DNA from 4 places in the Pectobacterium versatile genome. Region 1 is predicted to be linked to each of the others. Evidence: predicted binding sites of a transcription regulator. Region 1 holds the regulator's gene; each other region holds the start of a gene.
What was found. The regulator CRP, encoded in region 1, controls carbon source genes, mostly activating them, when cyclic AMP is high. The targets are predictions, from matches to a motif close to ATGTGANNNNNNTCACAT.

Region 2: the regulator CRP is predicted to act here: its motif matches at 955-972, upstream of msrB (peptide-methionine (R)-S-oxide reductase MsrB).
Region 3: the regulator CRP is predicted to act here: its motif matches at 2,419-2,436, upstream of garD (galactarate dehydratase).
Region 4: the regulator CRP is predicted to act here: its motif matches at 2,474-2,491, upstream of EIP93_RS09935 (2-hydroxycarboxylate transporter family protein).

Annotation. Positions count from the first base shown of each region.
Region 1 is NZ_CP034276.1:4,455,341-4,459,780, reverse strand. Features, by position in the region: gene argD (bifunctional acetylornithine/succinyldiaminopimelate transaminase) at 68-1,294, shown strand; gene crp (cAMP-activated global transcriptional regulator CRP) at 1,437-2,069, opposite strand; gene EIP93_RS20230 (OsmC family protein) at 2,443-2,850, shown strand; gene EIP93_RS20225 (phosphoribulokinase) at 2,890-3,759, opposite strand; gene EIP93_RS20220 (YheU family protein) at 3,885-4,121, opposite strand; gene EIP93_RS20215 (hydrolase) at 4,118-4,440, opposite strand, start outside.
Region 2 is NZ_CP034276.1:2,428,617-2,433,056, reverse strand. Features, by position in the region: gene EIP93_RS11030 (YeaC family protein) at 7-285, opposite strand; gene msrB (peptide-methionine (R)-S-oxide reductase MsrB) at 418-837, opposite strand; gene gapA (glyceraldehyde-3-phosphate dehydrogenase) at 1,182-2,177, shown strand; gene EIP93_RS11015 (D-hexose-6-phosphate mutarotase) at 2,285-3,154, shown strand; gene EIP93_RS11010 (aldo/keto reductase) at 3,330-4,181, opposite strand; gene EIP93_RS11005 (MipA/OmpV family protein) at 4,340-4,440, opposite strand, start outside.
Region 3 is NZ_CP034276.1:3,962,711-3,967,150, reverse strand. Features, by position in the region: gene EIP93_RS18000 (methyl-accepting chemotaxis protein) at 1-10, opposite strand, end outside; gene garD (galactarate dehydratase) at 676-2,250, opposite strand; gene EIP93_RS17990 (MFS transporter) at 2,794-4,146, shown strand.
Region 4 is NZ_CP034276.1:2,187,548-2,191,987, reverse strand. Features, by position in the region: gene EIP93_RS09940 (fumarylacetoacetate hydrolase family protein) at 1-809, opposite strand, end outside; gene EIP93_RS09935 (2-hydroxycarboxylate transporter family protein) at 1,047-2,417, opposite strand; gene EIP93_RS09930 (ATP-binding protein) at 2,837-4,432, shown strand.

The sequences.
Region 1 (4,440 bases):
ATTTTTTATGCATATTTATTGACTATATTTTCATTCCGACATGATGGACAGCAGAGTGAGGCAGCAAATGGCAGCAGAGCAGAAAGCAGTGACACGGGATACTCACGATAAAGTGATTTTGCCGGTTTATGCACCCGCGAAGTTTGTACCTGTGAAAGGTAAAGGGAGCCGCGTCTGGGATCAGGAAGGCCGCGAGTATATCGATTTCTCCGGCGGTATTGCGGTTACGGCGCTGGGCCATTGCCATCCTGCACTGGTTAGCGCGTTGCAGCAGCAGGGTGAAACGCTGTGGCACACCAGCAATATTTTCACTAATGAGCCTGCGCTACGCCTCGCTAGCAAATTGATTGATGCCACTTTTGCCGATCGCGTGTTCTTTGTTAACTCCGGCGCTGAGGCTAACGAAGCCGCCTTTAAACTGGCGCGTCACTATGCGGTTAAACGCCATAGTCCGTATAAAACCAAGATCATCGCCTTCTACAATGCGTTCCATGGCCGGACGCTGTTCACCGTCTCGGTTGGCGGACAGCCTAAATATGCTGATGGTTTCGGGCCTAAGCCTGCGGACATTGTCCATGTTCCCTTCAACGATCTGGCTGCGGTAAAAGCGGTGATGGACGATCACACCTGTGCGGTCGTGCTGGAGCCGATTCAAGGCGAGGGCGGAATTACGCCTGCGACGCCTGAGTTTTTACAAGGTGTGCGCGATCTGTGCGATCAACACAAAGCGCTGCTGGTATTTGATGAAGTGCAGAGTGGGATGGGGCGTACCGGTAAATTATTCAGCTACATGCACTACGGTATTACGCCGGATATTCTCACAACGGCTAAAGCATTGGGCGGCGGGTTCCCGATTAGCGCGATGCTGACGACGGAAGAGATCGCATCAGCCATGACGGTTGGGGTACACGGCACGACCTATGGCGGCAACCCGTTGGCCTGTGCGGTGGCGGAAGCCGCGCTGGATATCATTAACACGCCGGACGTGTTGTCGGGCGTGGCGGATCGTCACGATCGCTTTGTCAGTGAGCTTGAGAAAATCAATCAGCAGTACGGTGTATTCGAACAGGTTCGCGGTATGGGGCTGCTGCTGGGTGCAGAACTGAAACCGCAATGGCACGGTCGCGCGGGCGAGTTCCTGGCTGCCGCAACGGCTCAGGGGCTTATGGTACTGATGGCTGGGCCTAACGTGATCCGCTTTGTACCGTCTTTGATCATTGATGAAGACGATATTGCGCAGGGGATGGCGAAGTTCGCCAAAGCCGTCGCGCAGGTCGTTAACGCAGCAAACTGATTAGACATAAAAAAACGTAGGGAACGTTTTTCAACGTTGCGTTAGCAACGGCCCGAAGGGTGGCGAGCAGGAAGCTCGCCATAAAAAAAGCGTGAGGCCGAGGCTTCACGCTTTTTTATTGGTAGGGTACAGCGACAGGGGTTTAGCGAGTGCCGTAAACGACAATCGTTTTACCGTGTGCAGAGATCAGGTTCTGGTCTTCTAACATTTTCAGAATGCGGCCCACGGTTTCACGCGAGCAGCCAACGATTTGCCCAATTTCCTGACGGGTAATTTTAATTTGCATGCCATCTGGATGCGTCATGGCATCAGGTTGTTTGGCCAGGTTGAGTAGGGTTTGGGCAATACGGCCGGTCACATCAAGGAAGGCGAGGTTGCCGACTTTCTCAGAGGTAACCTGAAGTCTGCTTGCCATTTGCGCAGACAGACGCATGAGAATATCCGGGTTAACCTGGATGAGCTGGCGGAATTTTTTATAGGAAATTTCAGCCACTTCACAAGCGGTTTTTGCCCGAACCCAGGCACTGCGTTCCTGACCTTCTTCAAACAGGCCGAGCTCGCCGATAAAATCGCCCTGATTGAGGTAGGAGAGGATCATTTCCTTGCCTTCTTCATCTTTGATTAGCACTGCGACAGAGCCTTTCACGATGTAGTAAAGCGTTTCTGCTTTTTCACCTTGGTGAATCAGCGTGCTCTTCGATGGATACTTGTGAATATGACAATGGGAAAGGAACCATTCGAGAGTTGGGTCTGTTTGCGGTTTGCCGAGAACCATTCGCTATCATCCTCTGTTGTAATTCACTGCGCAAATTACAGGGGTCAGAGTTCCCTGTACGGCGTGTTTAACTGCTAAAAAATAAAATTCAGTCTAGGCAGAATGACGTCAGGGAATATACTGGAACCACTGTACCCTTGATTTTCCGGTTGCTGCCTTGCCGCATCGTAAACGTGGCTGGGTATATCTGGCCACGTAATCATCTTCTTCGTTTCTGGGTTTGTCCAGAAAAGGTCTATTCTATTTTCGTTTTAACACAGCTTTAAGGATGTGTCTTGTGTTGTCTCGCTTCAGCATGACAAAGCTCTGATTAACGCTGGTTTTTGTACAGTAACGATATAAATTTTCAAAAAATTTTTAGTGGAGAGGCATCATGCAGGCTCGGGTAAAATGGGTTGAAGGCTTAACGTTTTTGGGCGAATCCGCATCAGGGCATCAGATATTGATGGACGGCAATTCTGGCGATAAAGCGCCCAGTCCGATGGAAATGGTATTGATGTCCGTAGGAGGATGCAGCGCGATTGACGTGGTGTCGATTCTGCAAAAAGGTCGCAACGATGTGGCGGATTGTGAGGTGAAATTAACGTCAGAGCGTCGGTCTGACGCGCCGCGTTTATTTACCCACATCAATCTGCATTTTATCGTGACGGGAAAAGGACTGACTGACAAAGTTGTTGAGCGAGCTGTCGCCCTGTCGGCGGAAAAGTACTGTTCTGTGGCACTGATGCTGGGCAAAGCCGTTGAGGTGACGCACAGCCACGAAGTTAGGGTGCTGGAGTAATTTCTTTCTCTGGGCACGACGCTGCCGTGCCCGTTTAGCTTATTCGATCGTTTTCCCTTCGATTAACCGCTGCACCAGCGGTGCCATGATTAATTCCATCGCCAACCCCATCTTCCCGCCGGGAACGACCAGCGTGTTGATATGGGAGATAAATGAACCCTGCAACATGGCGAGCAGATAGGGATAATCAATATTATCCAATCCCTGAAAGTGAATCACGACGAAGCTTTCGTCCAGTGAGGGAATCGACTTGGCGGCGAACGGGTTGGAGGTGTCCACGGTAGGCACGCGCTGGAAGTTGATGTGTGTGCGAGAGAACTGCGGCGTTATGTAGGTGATGTAGTCTTCCATCGAGCGGACGACGGAATCCATCACCGCTTCACGCGAATGGCCGCGCTCATTGACGTCACGAATCAGCTTTTGGATCCATTCCAGGTTGACGATTGGCACCACGCCGACGAGCAAATCGACATGCTGTGCCACGTCGTTTTGCTCGGTGACCACGCCGCCGTGCAGCCCTTCATAGAACAGAATGTCGGTGGGTTCCGGCATCGGCTCCCACGGTGTGAACGTCCCAGGAACCTGATTATAGGGAATCGCTTCATCGTAGGTATGCAGATATTTGCGCGTCTGGCCGCGCCCGTGCAGGCCATATTCGATAAACGACTGTTCTAGCAGGCTGAAATCATTCGCTTCCGGGCCGAAATAGCTGATGTGGCGTCCTGAATCACGCGCTTTACGAATCGCCATATCCATTTCCGGGCGGGTATAGCGGTGAAAGCTATCGCCTTCCAACTGGGCTGCACGCAGATCAAACTGCTGGAAAATCTTACGGAAGGCCAGACTGGTTGTTGTGGTTCCCGCTCCGCTGGAGCCGGTAACCGCAATAATCGGATGCTGATGTGACATAAGGCGCGTGACTCCGTGATCGCGAGGTTCGCATAGACCGAAGGCCTGCGCGTATCCTCAAAAAAGACGTAATTAGTTATCATTGTTAGCATGTTTGGCGCGTTCTTTCACGACTTTCGCCATGCTCAATAAGGGGCATGTCCTCCGGCATTGAGCTGGTTGCGGGGCATGATATTGAGCGTTTCATGTAACTCAGACCACACCAATACCACCTCGCCAGATTGGAGCTGGCTGCGGATATCTTCCACTTTCTGCGCCAGCGATCGCTCCTGTTCGCCGTAATCGGTGCCTTCCCGCAGGACGAAAGATTCAATGATGCTATCTAGTGTTTCTGGATCGAGCTGTTGCCAGGGAATAATCACGCCATTCCTCCTGAATAAAAAGTTCCTGAATAAAAAGTTCCTGAATGAAAAGATCCCGAAGAAAAAGAATCGGTGGCATGGTCCAAAAATGGGCTAAGCCAATTGGGAATGCGCTGTTCCAGCCACATTTCCGGTTTCAGCAACGTTCCACCGACGAAGCCGACATGCCCACCATGTTCCGTCAGCTGATACTCAATATTAGACGGTAACTGCGACAGATCGGGAATCACCTCCGACGTCATGAAGGGATCGTCCTTCGCATGGATAATGAGCAGCGGTTTACGAATCTGAGGCAACAGCGGCAGAGCGCTACAGCGTC
Region 2 (4,440 bases), 2.0 Mb from region 1:
CACACGTTACGCGTTGGGTTTCAGCGTAATAATGGCGTCAGCGATGTTAAACTCGCGCTTCAACTCCTGCTTGCTCTTCATCACGATTTCGCCATCAGTGCCAATCGTCATGTGCTCAGCCTCTTCGTTATGACGAGCCTGCCACATCATCACCATTTGCAGGCAATTTTCTTTCTGCTCAGCCGTCAACGCGACACCATCTGGCCATTTGCCTAACTCCACCGCCGTGACTAACCGTTGGTAAATTTCTGGCGTCATGGCATCGATCAGATCATTGAGTTCCATATCCGGTTTCTGCTCCGAGAAAGGTCAGATTTATTATTACTGGATTCCAGTTTGTGTAGCGTTTCATCGTAGCTGAATCGTTTAAAGCTAAAACATTATCAGCCTGTCACTGCCACACCTATCGCGGACAGATTACCCGTCAACGCGTTCGCCATCAACGTCGTCGATAAAACTCAGCGAAGCAGAATTCACGCAGTAGCGCTCTCCCGTGGTTTTCGGGCCATCAGGGAAAACGTGCCCCAGATGCGCATCACACTGCCCGCAGCGGATCTCGATGCGGCGCATATTGTGTGAGTCATCTTCCAGATAGCGAATCGCCTCTGAGGAAACAGGCTGATCGAAGCTCGGCCAGCCACAGCCCGAGTCATATTTGCTATCGGAATAAAACAGCGGAGCCTGGCAGCAGAGGCAGTGATAAGCGCCAGTGCGCTTGTTATGCAACAATTTGCCTGAAAACGCAGGCTCCGTACCGCGTTGCTGGGTGACATAGCGCTGCATCTCTGTCAATTCAGTGTTGTCGGACGGGGTATGCGAAGCAGAGTCGTTAGTCATTGGAAGTCTCACAGCGGGTGTTATCAATTCAATTAATCATTGATTATAACAAAAAATTAACAACCTGACAGGCCGTTCTGTCCTAATATTAGGAATGTTATTAGCATGAATATTTAATTGTGATGCACGTCACATATTGAGATAACACAGGCTTTATATGATGCATTCCGCCCTCATATCAGTCTTAGATGTTACTTAGTTACAGGGTCGAGCGGTTTTCGCACAAAGTTTGGTCATAGGTTTGACTTACAGCAACTATTGACACGATTCCGCTTGACGCTCAGCAAGGTTTTTGTAATTTTACAACCAACCTTTTATTCACAAACCAATAGCTGGTGGAATATATGACTATCAAAGTAGGTATCAACGGTTTTGGCCGTATCGGCCGTATTGTTTTTCGCGCTGCACAAGAGCGTTCTGACATCGAGATCGTTGCAATCAACGACCTGTTAGATGCTGAGTACATGGCGTATATGCTGAAGTACGACTCAACTCATGGTCGTTTCGACGGCACCGTTGAAGTTAAAGATGGCCACCTGGTTGTTAACGGCAAAACCATTCGTGTTACTGCAGAGCGCGATCCTGCAAACCTGAAGTGGAACGAAGTCAACGTGGACGTTGTTGCTGAAGCAACTGGCCTGTTCCTGACTGACGAGACTGCACGTAAACACATCGCTGCTGGTGCGAAGAAAGTCGTTCTGACTGGTCCATCTAAAGATGACACCCCGATGTTCGTTATGGGCGTAAACCACAAAACTTACGCAGGTCAGGAAATCGTTTCTAACGCATCTTGTACCACTAACTGCTTGGCACCGCTGGCAAAAGTTATCAACGACAACTTCGGTATCGTCGAAGCACTGATGACCACTGTTCACGCAACCACTGCAACGCAGAAAACTGTTGATGGCCCGTCTCACAAAGACTGGCGCGGCGGCCGTGGCGCAGCACAGAACATCATCCCATCTTCTACCGGTGCTGCTAAAGCAGTAGGTAAAGTGATTCCTGAGCTGAACGGCAAACTGACTGGTATGGCGTTCCGCGTTCCTACCCCGAACGTTTCTGTTGTTGACCTGACTGCACGTCTGGAAAAACCAGCGTCTTACAAAGAAATTTGTGCAGCAATCAAAGCCGCTTCTGAAGGCGAGCTGAAAGGCGTTCTGGGCTACACCGAAGACGAAGTGGTTTCTACCGATTTCAACGGTGAAAAACTGACTTCCGTATTCGATGCTAAAGCCGGTATCGCACTGAGCGATAACTTTGTGAAACTGGTTTCCTGGTACGACAACGAAACAGGTTACTCAAACAAAGTTCTGGATCTGATCGCTCACATCTCTAAATAAGCGTCAGCGATGATTCTGTGAAAAAAGGGCGACGTAATGTCGCCCTTTTTTATTGTTAATTGCAGATTTCTTTTTACCACGAAAAACAATCAAAAAAAGGCACTATCATGCATAACACAATTTTCTCACTCCCCGTCACTAAGCAAATTAGCGCAACCCTCAGCCAGCGTCAGTTGGACCAACTACCTATCATCGTCGTTGATCATCCAGAAGTGCGCGCAGCGGTCGCATTGCAAGGGGCGCACCTACTCAGTTGGCAGCCGACAAACGAAGAACCGGTGCTCTGGCTGAGCGACAATACGCCTTTTACTCATCACGTTGCGATTCGCGGCGGTGTCCCGATCTGTTTCCCTTGGTTTGGCCCTTTCGCCGATCCTAACCACGGTTTTGCCCGTCTGCTGCCGTGGGAATTTACCGCTCACAGCGAAGATGAGCACGGTGTGCAGCTCACATTCACGCTGCGGGACAATGAAGAAACGCGTAAGAGCTGGCCGCATGAATTCACGCTCATCGCCCGCTTCAAGCTGGGCAAAGAGTGCGGTATTGAGCTGGAAGCGCATGGCGATTACAGCATCACCAGCGCGCTGCACACCTATTTCAACATCGGCGACATCAGCGATATTCGCATTGCCGGCCTGGGTGAATCATTCATCGATAAAGTGGATCAAGGCAAGCTGGCTACGCAGCAAGGTGATTTGGTCTTTACCGACCGTACAGACCGTATTTATACCCAGCCGCAGGACACCAGCGTGGTACATGATGCGGTACTGAAACGCGCTATCGAAGTACACCATACGCACCATAGCGATGTGGTGTCATGGAACCCCGGTGCAGAGCTGTCTCGTACGATTAGCGATATGCCAGATGAGGGATATAAAACGTTCGTGTGTGTGGAAACCGCGCGAATTAATCAACCGTTTGTCGCATCTGCCAAGGCTCCGGCTCGCTTGGCGACGGTTATCCGCATCAAGAAATAACCACCGCTGCATATACCCTAAATAATTCGAGTTGCGTGAAGGCGGCAACCGCACGAATCCCCAGGAGCTTACACAAGTAAGTGACTGGGGTGAGTAAGAGAAGCCAACGCACATGCGGCTTGAAGTATGACGGGTATACCGCCATACACCTCTTCTGCAAATGTTTTATCTTCCGCTACACCACATCCAAATGCTGTTTGCGCGTCGGCGGTGGAAACGCCTGATCCAACTGCCCGAGATCGTCCTCAGACAACACCACGTCCAGCGCTTTCGCATTTTCCTGCACATGCTTTACAGAACTGGCTTTTGGAATCGCGATCACGCCCGGCTGGCGAATCACCCACGCCAGTAAAAGTTGAGCAGGCGTGATGTTATGTTCACGCGCAATGCGGTTCACCACCGGATGCGAGAATAATCCCTCACGCAAGCGCCCTGCCTGCGCCAGCGGGCAATACGCCATCACGGGAAGCTGCTGTTGCTGACACCACGGCAACAAATCAAATTCAATACCGCGCGAGGCCAAATGGTAAAGCACCTGATTAGTCATGCAGTGCTGTCCGCCATTTAGCGACCACAGCTCCTGCATATCCTCAAGATCGAGATTGGACACGCCCCACTGGCCGATTTTTCCCGCCTGCTGCAATCGCTCCATTGCGGCGATCGTATCCACTAACGGAATGCCACCGCGCCAGTGCAGCAAATACAGGTCAATACGCTCGGTTTTCAGCCGCTTCAGGCTGCGTTCACATGCCTGTATCGCTTTTTCGCCTCCCGCATTGTGCGGGTACACTTTCGATACCAGATAAACGCTGTCACGGCGGCCGCATATCGCGTCCCCAACCACGTCCTCCGCCCTGCCTTCCGCATACATTTCGGCGGTATCAATCATCGTTAACCCAAGGTCGATGCCCGCTTGCAGCGCCGCCACTTCCTGCGCTTTCATGCGGGCATCTTCGCCCATGTACCACGTTCCCTGACCGATCGCCGGTACGCGAGTGTTATCTGGAAAACGAATCGCTTTTGTCACGAGCCCTCCTTGTTATACCGTCAACGTAACCAGTTTACCGTCAAACCTAACATGACATTCGGCGCACCATAAATGTGCAAATGGGGTGATATCACCCCATTATTGTACGGCAGATGCACTATGCTTACGCAGAGCATTAAAAGTGCTCATGAAAAGTATCAGAAGCGATAGCTGACGCCCGCGCTCATTAAGATGCTGTGGTTACTATCAACAATCGGGCTGTCTTTCATTTCGTCAGACAGACGCGTGTAACGGCCCA
Region 3 (4,440 bases), 490 kb from region 1:
TCAATCTCATTAGAAACCCCGGCGTACGTATCCCGCTCAGTTTCCAGGTTCAGCCACGCTGGCCGCTTTTCTCGTCTCTGCTGCTCTGTTTATTACAGAGGCTGAAACGCAGTGTCGCTGCCGAATGGTTAGTCCCGTGAAATCTGTCAGGCATATTGCTGTGTAAATATTCAAGTTATTCAAATGGGTATACTGAAATTTTTTGGGTGGCTTACTCATTTATATAAAATAATGTTATGCATTATTTATGAGCGGGCTATTGACCCTATATTGTGCGTGATGGAGATTTTGTAACTGTATTTTTGTAACAAATATGTCATCAGTGTTAGCACGCTTTTTCAGCACGCGTAAATCTATGATGAGGACGATTATCTGTCAATTGATTCATTTTATTGGCAATAAATAATTGGTAAAAAATGATTAAAAATAGGCGGGGATTAAAATAGGGATTTTTCTTAAAAGGTGTTTTAGAATTGATGAAGGTGACGCTAAGAAGAATGACTTGTTAAGTTTTTTTTATCTTTTCTTTGCGCGAATGAAATTAAATGTTGCTGCCCTGCTGTTTATTCTTTTAATTACGGCCTTTCTTCCATTTTTATTGACGCTGAATTTATTGCAGATCAAATAACGCTATCCGCAGACCAGATAATGATTCTGGCCTGCGGAGAAAGATAATCAGGTTACTGGCGCCGGATTGAAAACGGCCAGTGCGTTATGCAGCCCCCACTGATCGGACCAGGTTTTTTTCCTGCCGCTGGCGATATCCAAAATGAAGTGGAAAAGCTGCCAGCCTACGTCTTCGATCGTGGCCTCTCCGGTAGCAATGGTTCCGGCATCAATATCCATCAGATCGTGCCAGCGGTTTGCCAATGCGGTTCGGGTCGCCATTTTGATCACAGGGACAGCCAGCAGGCCATAAGGGGTACCGCGACCGGTGGTGAAGACCTGCACGGTGATACCGGAAGCAAGCTGCTGGGTGCCGCACACGAAATCACTGGCTGGCGTTGCGGCGTAAATCAGCCCGCGTTTGGTTGGACGCTGACCGGGGGACAGGACTTCGACAATCGCGCTGGTGCCGGATTTGGCGATGGAGCCGAGCGCTTTTTCCACCACGTTCGCGAGGCCACCTTTTTTGTTGCCCGGCGATGGGTTGGCGCTACGATCGGTCTGGCCGCTGTCGAGGTAGTTATCGTACCAGGCCATTTCTTCCAGCAGGCGTTTACCGACTTCTTCATTGATGACGCGCGGCGTCAACAGATGAATGGCATCGCGTACTTCGGTCACTTCGGAGAACATGACGGTCGCGCCGCAGCGAACCAAGAGGTCGGATGCAAAACCAACGGCAGGGTTCGCGGTGACGCCGGAGAAAGCATCGCTGCCGCCACACTGCATGCCGACAACCAGCTCAGAGGCCGGACAGGTTTCACGCTGACGTTTGTTCAACCGTTGCAGGTGCTTGTCTGCCATCGTCAGAATGTCATCCACCATCGATCTGAAACCAACATGGTGTTCATCCTGCAAGCGGACAATGCTGGTGTCGTCGAGGGAGATGGCTTGTACATCAGGCGTCCCTTCCAGCAGGCGCTCCGGCTGTAATTTTTCACAGCCCAGGCCGACCACCAGTATCTCGCCGCCAAAATTCGGGTTCAGCGCCAGATTGTGAATGGTACGGATGGGAACCACCGCAGCAGGGGCATTGATTGCCACGCCACAGCCATAAAGATGGTTGAGTGCGACCACGCCATCCACATTGGGATATCTCGGCAATAAGTCTCGCTCGATAATTTTGACGACATAGTCCACCACGCCCGCGACGCAGTGCACGCTGGTGGTAATGCCCAACAGGTTTTTCGTACCTACGCTGCCATCGGCGTTGCGGTAACCTTCAAAGGTGTAGCCTTCCAGCGCAGGCAGCGTGGGGGGGATTTTGGTCGCCAGCGGCAGGGTTTCCAGCGCGGGAGCCTGAGGCAACTCGACCAGAGATTCATCGATCCAGCTTCCTTTGGCAATATCACGCAGCGCATACCCGATAATTTCACCATAGCGGATGATGGCGCCTGATTTGGCGATATCCACAAGCGCCACTTTGTGACCTTGCGGAACATGCTCAATTAATTCCAGATCATCATTAAAACGGGTTCCGGCACGTAAGCCATTATTATTAACAACAATGGCAACATTATCAGAATCGTGGACCTTAATATAAAGTGGCTGCTCTTGTGCAGCATTACTTTCTGATTTATCTGACATGATGCAAGCCTTTATTATTGGTTTATCAGAAACACGGTGGTAACTATTACCACGCTATTACTTCATTGCTCGCTAATGAGTATACGTGAGGTTCCCTTCTCGTACATTATGCAATTGACCTAAGCCAGCGCTTTTTGTTTCTGATTTATCAGGCGAAGACCCAATTTTTGGTGAGTTTGATCACATTCTTCCGGCGCACGGTTTTTAAGTCAGAAATGAAAATAATGTGTATGAATGTAAAAAGAGAATAGCGGCGTTTTTCGTGAAACACCTCGCACTATATAGGGCAAGTGCACCAACATATTCAAAAGGACATTTTTAATGTTGTGCTTTTAGCTAGTGAGCCGTCAGTGGGTAAAAATTATAATGTTCCTGCGAGTTGAAGATGTCAGCTAATTACTCTGATGCTATATAGCCTGGCTATTCGCAAAAAAAATAAAAATGGGAATGTTAACTATCCACTGATCTTCATTCTGATAACCCTACACCGTTATCTGTTATTCGGAATGAATGAGCGAACCGCGATTGAAGCAGGAGTTCATCATGAATACAGTAAGCTCAGCAGCTGGCGCGATACAAAAGAGAACAAACGCCCGCTACTGGATTGTCGTGATGTTGTTTATTGTCACGTCATTTAACTATGGGGACCGCGCAACCTTGTCCATTGCTGGTTCAGCAATGTCTAAGGAAATTGGGCTGGATGCGGTGGGGATGGGCTATATCTTCTCTGCTTTCTCCTGGGCATATGTTATTGGGCAAATACCCGGAGGCTGGCTGCTCGATCGTTTTGGTTCAAAGAAAGTCTACTTCTATAGTATTTTTACCTGGTCGATTTTTACCTTATTACAAGGTTTTGTCGATATCTTCAGCGGTGCGGGCATCGTCATTTCCCTGTTCTTGCTGCGCTTTATGGTTGGTTTGTGTGAATCACCCTCCTTCCCGGGGAATAGCCGAATTGTAGCGGCCTGGTTCCCTGCACAAGAGCGCGGTACTGCTGTCGCGATATTCAACTCGGCACAATACTTCGCTACCGTGATTTTTGCTCCGATCATGGGCTGGCTGGTACACGCCGTGGGTTGGGCGCATGTGTTCTGGTTCATGGGCGGATTGGGGATCATTCTGAGCTTTGTCTGGCTGAAAGTGATCCACGATCCTAAAGATCACCCTAGCGTGAATCAGGCAGAACTGGATTACATCGAGGCCGGTGGCGCACTGATCAATATGGATGCCAAAGGGTCGAAGAAAGCGACTGAGAAGGGTGAAAAATGGCACCAGATCAAGCAATTAATGCAGTCCCGTATGATGCTTGGTGTTTACATCGGTCAATATTGTATTAATGCACTGACTTACTTCTTCATCACCTGGTTCCCGCTTTATCTGGTTCAGGCGCGCGGTATGTCGATCCTCAAAGCAGGATTCGTCGCCTCGGTTCCTGCTATCTGTGGTTTTGTGGGAGGCGTTCTGGGCGGCATTATTTCCGATTACCTGATGCGCCGGACTAATTCACTGACCTTTGCCCGTAAAACGCCAATCGTTCTCGGTATGTTGCTCTCCATGTCGATGGTGATTTGTAACTACGTTGAAACCGAGTGGGTCGTTATTGCGGTGATGTCTGCAGCCTTCTTCGGCAAAGGCATTGGTGCGCTGGGCTGGGCGGTTATGGCCGATACCGCACCGAAAGAAATCAGCGGATTGAGCGGTGGACTGTTCAATATGTTTGGTAACGCGTCTGGTATCGTGACGCCGATTGCGATTGGCTACATCATCGGAATGACTGGTTCCTTCAATGGTGGTCTGGTGTATGTCGGGATTCATGCGCTGGTTGCGATCTTCAGCTACCTGTTCATTGTGAAAGATATTAAACGTGTCGAATTGAAGCCGTTCGTTAAGAATTAAGGCCAGTCGTTACCGTATTAGTTTGAATATAGGTAATAAAACAAAACGCTGCGGCATCAGTATGATGGCGCAGCGTTTCGCTATTAGATTTGTCATTTATTCATGCCCTTTAACGTCGGGTTTTACCTCTTCGAAATCGAGTACCAAGGGGACGTATTTCGGTGTTGATAAAGCAGGAATTCGCTTTTCCCAGTTTTCGTGAAACACCTCCCATTGGCCTGTGATAATGACATATTTAATCTGCATTTCGATAGGGAATGCTGTGCTATTGCCCAATGAGTTGTGAAATAAGAA
Region 4 (4,440 bases), 2.3 Mb from region 1:
TGACCAATGTTTTCGATTTCAACTTCAATGCAGTCACCCGCTTTCATAAACAGTGGTGGATTGCGTTTTTTACCCACGCCGCCCGGTGAACCGGTAATGATCACGTCGCCGGCACTCAGCTCGGTAAAGGTGCTGATGTATTCAATTAATTCCGCGACTTTGTGAATCATGCTGCTGGTATTGTCGTCCTGCACCATGCGGCCATTCAGATACGTGCGGATCGCCAGTACATGCGGATCGGGAATTTCATCCGTGGTGGTCAGATAAGGACCGAACGCACCGGTTTTCTGCCAGTTCTTACCCGCAGTAAACCAGCTGTGCTGCCAGTCACGTGCGGAGCCATCCATGTAGCAGCTGTAGCCTGCGACATGAGAGAGCGCGACATCCTGAGAAATATTCTGTCCGCCTTTACCGATAACGACCGCCAGCTCGCCTTCATAATCGAACTCGCTGGAATAATGCGGTTTGATAACTGGCGTCGCGTGCCCGGTTTGCGAATCCGCAAAGCGCACAAATAATGTTGGCGCGGGATTCTCTTCATTAAATTCCTGACGTTTAGCGGCGTAATTCATCCCCACGCACAGTATTTTCCCTGGTGCGGTAATAACCGGTAAAAACGTCACATCCGCGACCGGAATATCCGGCGTACTCATACTGAATTCGTGTGCCACGTGTAACGCATTCTGCGCCAACAGTGTTTTCAGATCGGGATAGCGGTGACCAATTTTACCGCCAAGATCGATTAATCCCGTTGGCGTATAAATGCCGTAACTGTCCTTACCGTTATAACGATAGCTTGCAAGTTTCATAATATTTCCTGTGCAAAATAAACCCACGCGCATTGGCGGTTTTTATTTCGTTAACTCAACACATTTTCAACGTAATATTTATATACCCTAAATAATTCGAGTTTCAGGAAGGCGGCAAGAGAGCGAATCCCGATGAACTTACTCAAGTAAGTGATTCGGGTGAGTGAACGCAGTCAACGCACATGCAACTTGAAGTATGACGGGTATAGCTCAGCGCTTTTTATTTTCTGAATGACATCAGACTAAAAAGTTGGCGAGCACCAGCAGTGATATCGAAACGTTAATCGCACCGCCGATACGCGTAGCAATCTGCGCGAATGGCATCAGCACCATACGGTTACCTGCCGTCAGAATCGCAACGTCACCTGTACCGCCCTGTCCGCTCTGGCAGCAGGAAATAATGGCAACATCAATCGGGTGCATACCTATTTTTCTACCCACAAAGAAGCCAGTTGCGACCAGCGTCACTACGGTAGAAATAATCACCAGCAGGTTTTGAATCGTAAAAGCGTTCACCAATTCCTGCCACGGTGTAATCGCCACGCCAACGGCAAACAGAATCGGATACGTCACAGAGGTCTGGAAGAACTTGTAAACGACCTGAGAACCTTCCAGCATTTTCGGTGAAACACCGTGAGCCAGTTTCACCAACACCGCAGCGAACAGCATGCCAACTGGTGCAGGCAGGCCAATGACTTTGTGGCCAAGCATACCCACCATATACAGCAGGATTGCCAGCAGAGCGCCAGAGGCAATCGTCGTGACGTCAGCTTTGCCGCTAAAGGCAGAAGCCGGTGTGCTGCTTGCGCCACCGCCCAGATTATTGTCTTTATTCGGCATCAGTTCGCCTTCACCGGTCAGGTGTGGAAAGCGTTTACCCAACTGATTCAGAACACCGGCAAGGATGATCGCGGTCAGGCTACCCAACATCACGATAGGCAAGACGCGCCCCAGTGCAACGCCCTGATCCATATGCAGAATCGTGGCATAGCCGATAGACAACGGGATAGCACCTTCACCCACCCCGCCCGCCATAATCGGCAGAATCAGGAAGAAGAAGATTTGGAACGGATCCAGGCCGAGCGCAATACCGACGCCCATGCCCACCAGCATGCCGGCTATTTCACCGCACAGCATAGGGAAGAAAATACGCAGGAAGCCCTGAATCAACGTCTGCCGATTCATACTCATGATGCTGCCGACAATAATGCAGCAGATGTAGAGATACAAGATGTTGGTACTTTTATAGAATTTGGTCGTGGATTCAACGACAACGTCCGGCAGCAGGCCGTAATGCACCATCGCCGAGGGGATAAAGGTCGCACAGATTGCCGCCGCCCCCATCTTGCCGATAATCGGCAGACGTTTACCAAATTCACCGCAGGCAAACCCGAAGAATGCCAGCGTCGCCACCATCACGACGATGTCGCTCGGCAACTTGCCACTCAGGCAGTCGATGCCGATTAATACCCCCGCCAACACAAAGAGCGGCACTGGGATAATACCTACTTTATAGGTATCCAGAACGTGCCACCATTTTTCCTTTAATGAGGCCTTCCCAGCCGCCTCATTATTTACCACAATATATGAATCATCAGTCGTGCTCATAACTCTGTCCCCGTTTTATTTTGTCCGCGAATGATAGGGGTCGGGCACCTATTATTATGTGATTCCCTTCAAATTAAAAAACGAGTTTTAAAGGCGTTTATGGTTTTTATGGTTTATATTTAAAAATCGTTTATTACGCAGGCAGTTAGCTGATTTTACGCTCAAAATAAACTTTATGGTTTCTATGGAGTTTATGGTTTTTATTTCCTAAAATTGACTATGTTGATAAAACGTAATTAAGTTGTTTATTAAAGAAAACAGATGCGTTTAATTTTATCTGTTTATTACTGCCATCGTATTGGTGACAACCTATTTAAACGTGTTATTGCTCACAAGTTTTTTCCTCTCAGTCCATTCTTATTACCATTCGTGATAAATTCATCAGCTATTTTTCGTTCACCGGCAGGTTACCGCACATCATGAGAGTAAGACTTTCCTTTCATATCAAATTATTTATCTATTTGATCGTCTTCTTCTCTTCGTTACTTCTAATGACGGGTATTTATTATTACCACGATATCGATAAGCAGCTGTATTCCGAGCTGGGTACTCGAGCGCAGGTACAGGCCAGAGAAATCGCCATCATCCCGTCCTTGATTGAGTCGGTGAAGCATAAAGACATCAAGCAGATCAGCACGCTCCTTCAACAATTGAAGCTGCGCAGCGACGCCAGCTATATCGTGATCGGGGATGATCAGGCGCATCACCTGTTTCATTCTGAAGATGCCAGTCTTGTTGGTACGCAAATGGTGGGCGGTGATAACGTTGAGGTACTCGCCGGGAAAAGCACTATCACCGTGCGCCGGGGCGGCATTGGCATCTCACTGCGCAGCAAAGCACCGATTGTGGCTGATGGTCAGGTTATTGGTATTGTCTCCGTCGGCTATCTGAAAACCCATATCGACAACCTGACGTTCAGTAAACTGGCGCATATCCTGCTGGCGATTCTGGCGATGTTTGTCGCGCTGTTTATCTTTTCCTGGTGGTTCTCGCGTAATCTGAAGAAACAGATGTTTGGCCTCGAACCTCTTGAGATTCGTATGCTGGTCAGGCAGCAGAAGGCGCTGCTCGAATCGATCTACGAAGGGGTGATCGCCATCGATAAGCAGCACCGCATTGCCGCCATTAACCATGCCGCCAAAGAAATCCTCGGGCTGAACGAACCTTCCTATCTGTTGCGTGGCAAGCCGATTGATACCGTCATTAAACCCGTCCCCTTCTTCTCCGGCGAGGCCATGTGGAACAGCGACACCCACGATGAGATCTGCCGGTTTAACCACGCCACCGTGATTGCCAGCCGGGTGCGGATCATGCTGGAGGATGAGCTTCAGGGCTGGGTCATCAGCTTCCGCAGTAAAAATGATATTCACACGCTTAGCATGCAGCTCAGTCAGGTGAAACGTTACGCGAATAGCCTGCGCATTCTGCGTCATGAGCAGTTGAACTGGACCGCGACACTAGCTGGGCTCCTGCATCTAAAACGCTATGACGAAGCCATCAGATATATTGAGGCGCAGTCGGAAAGCGCGCAGGTGGTGCTGGATTTTGTTTCGCGTCGCTTCTGTTCGCCCGCTCTGTGTGGGCTGCTACTGGGCAAGTACGCGACGGCACGGGAAAAAGGCATTGAGATTGTTTTCGACCCGCGCTGCCAGCTCACCCACATTCCACCTGCGCTGAGTGAAACGGAACTGATGTCCATCATTGGTAATTTGCTGGATAACGCGATGGAAGCCACATTAGCCACCACTGCGCCACATTATCCTGTCGAGGTGTACATCTATAACAGCGACCAAGAGCTGGTCATCGAAGTCGCCGATCAGGGAACGGGTATCGATCCCGCCATTGCCGATAGCCTGTTTGAAATGGGCGTGACCAGTAAAACACAGGGCGATCACGGGCTGGGGCTGCATTTGGTCGCCAGTTACGTCAATCAGGCTCAGGGAATGATCGAAGTCTCGGCCAACCAGCCGAAGGGCAGCATATTTTCCCTATTTATTCCGATGTCCCCCCAATAATTTGAGCG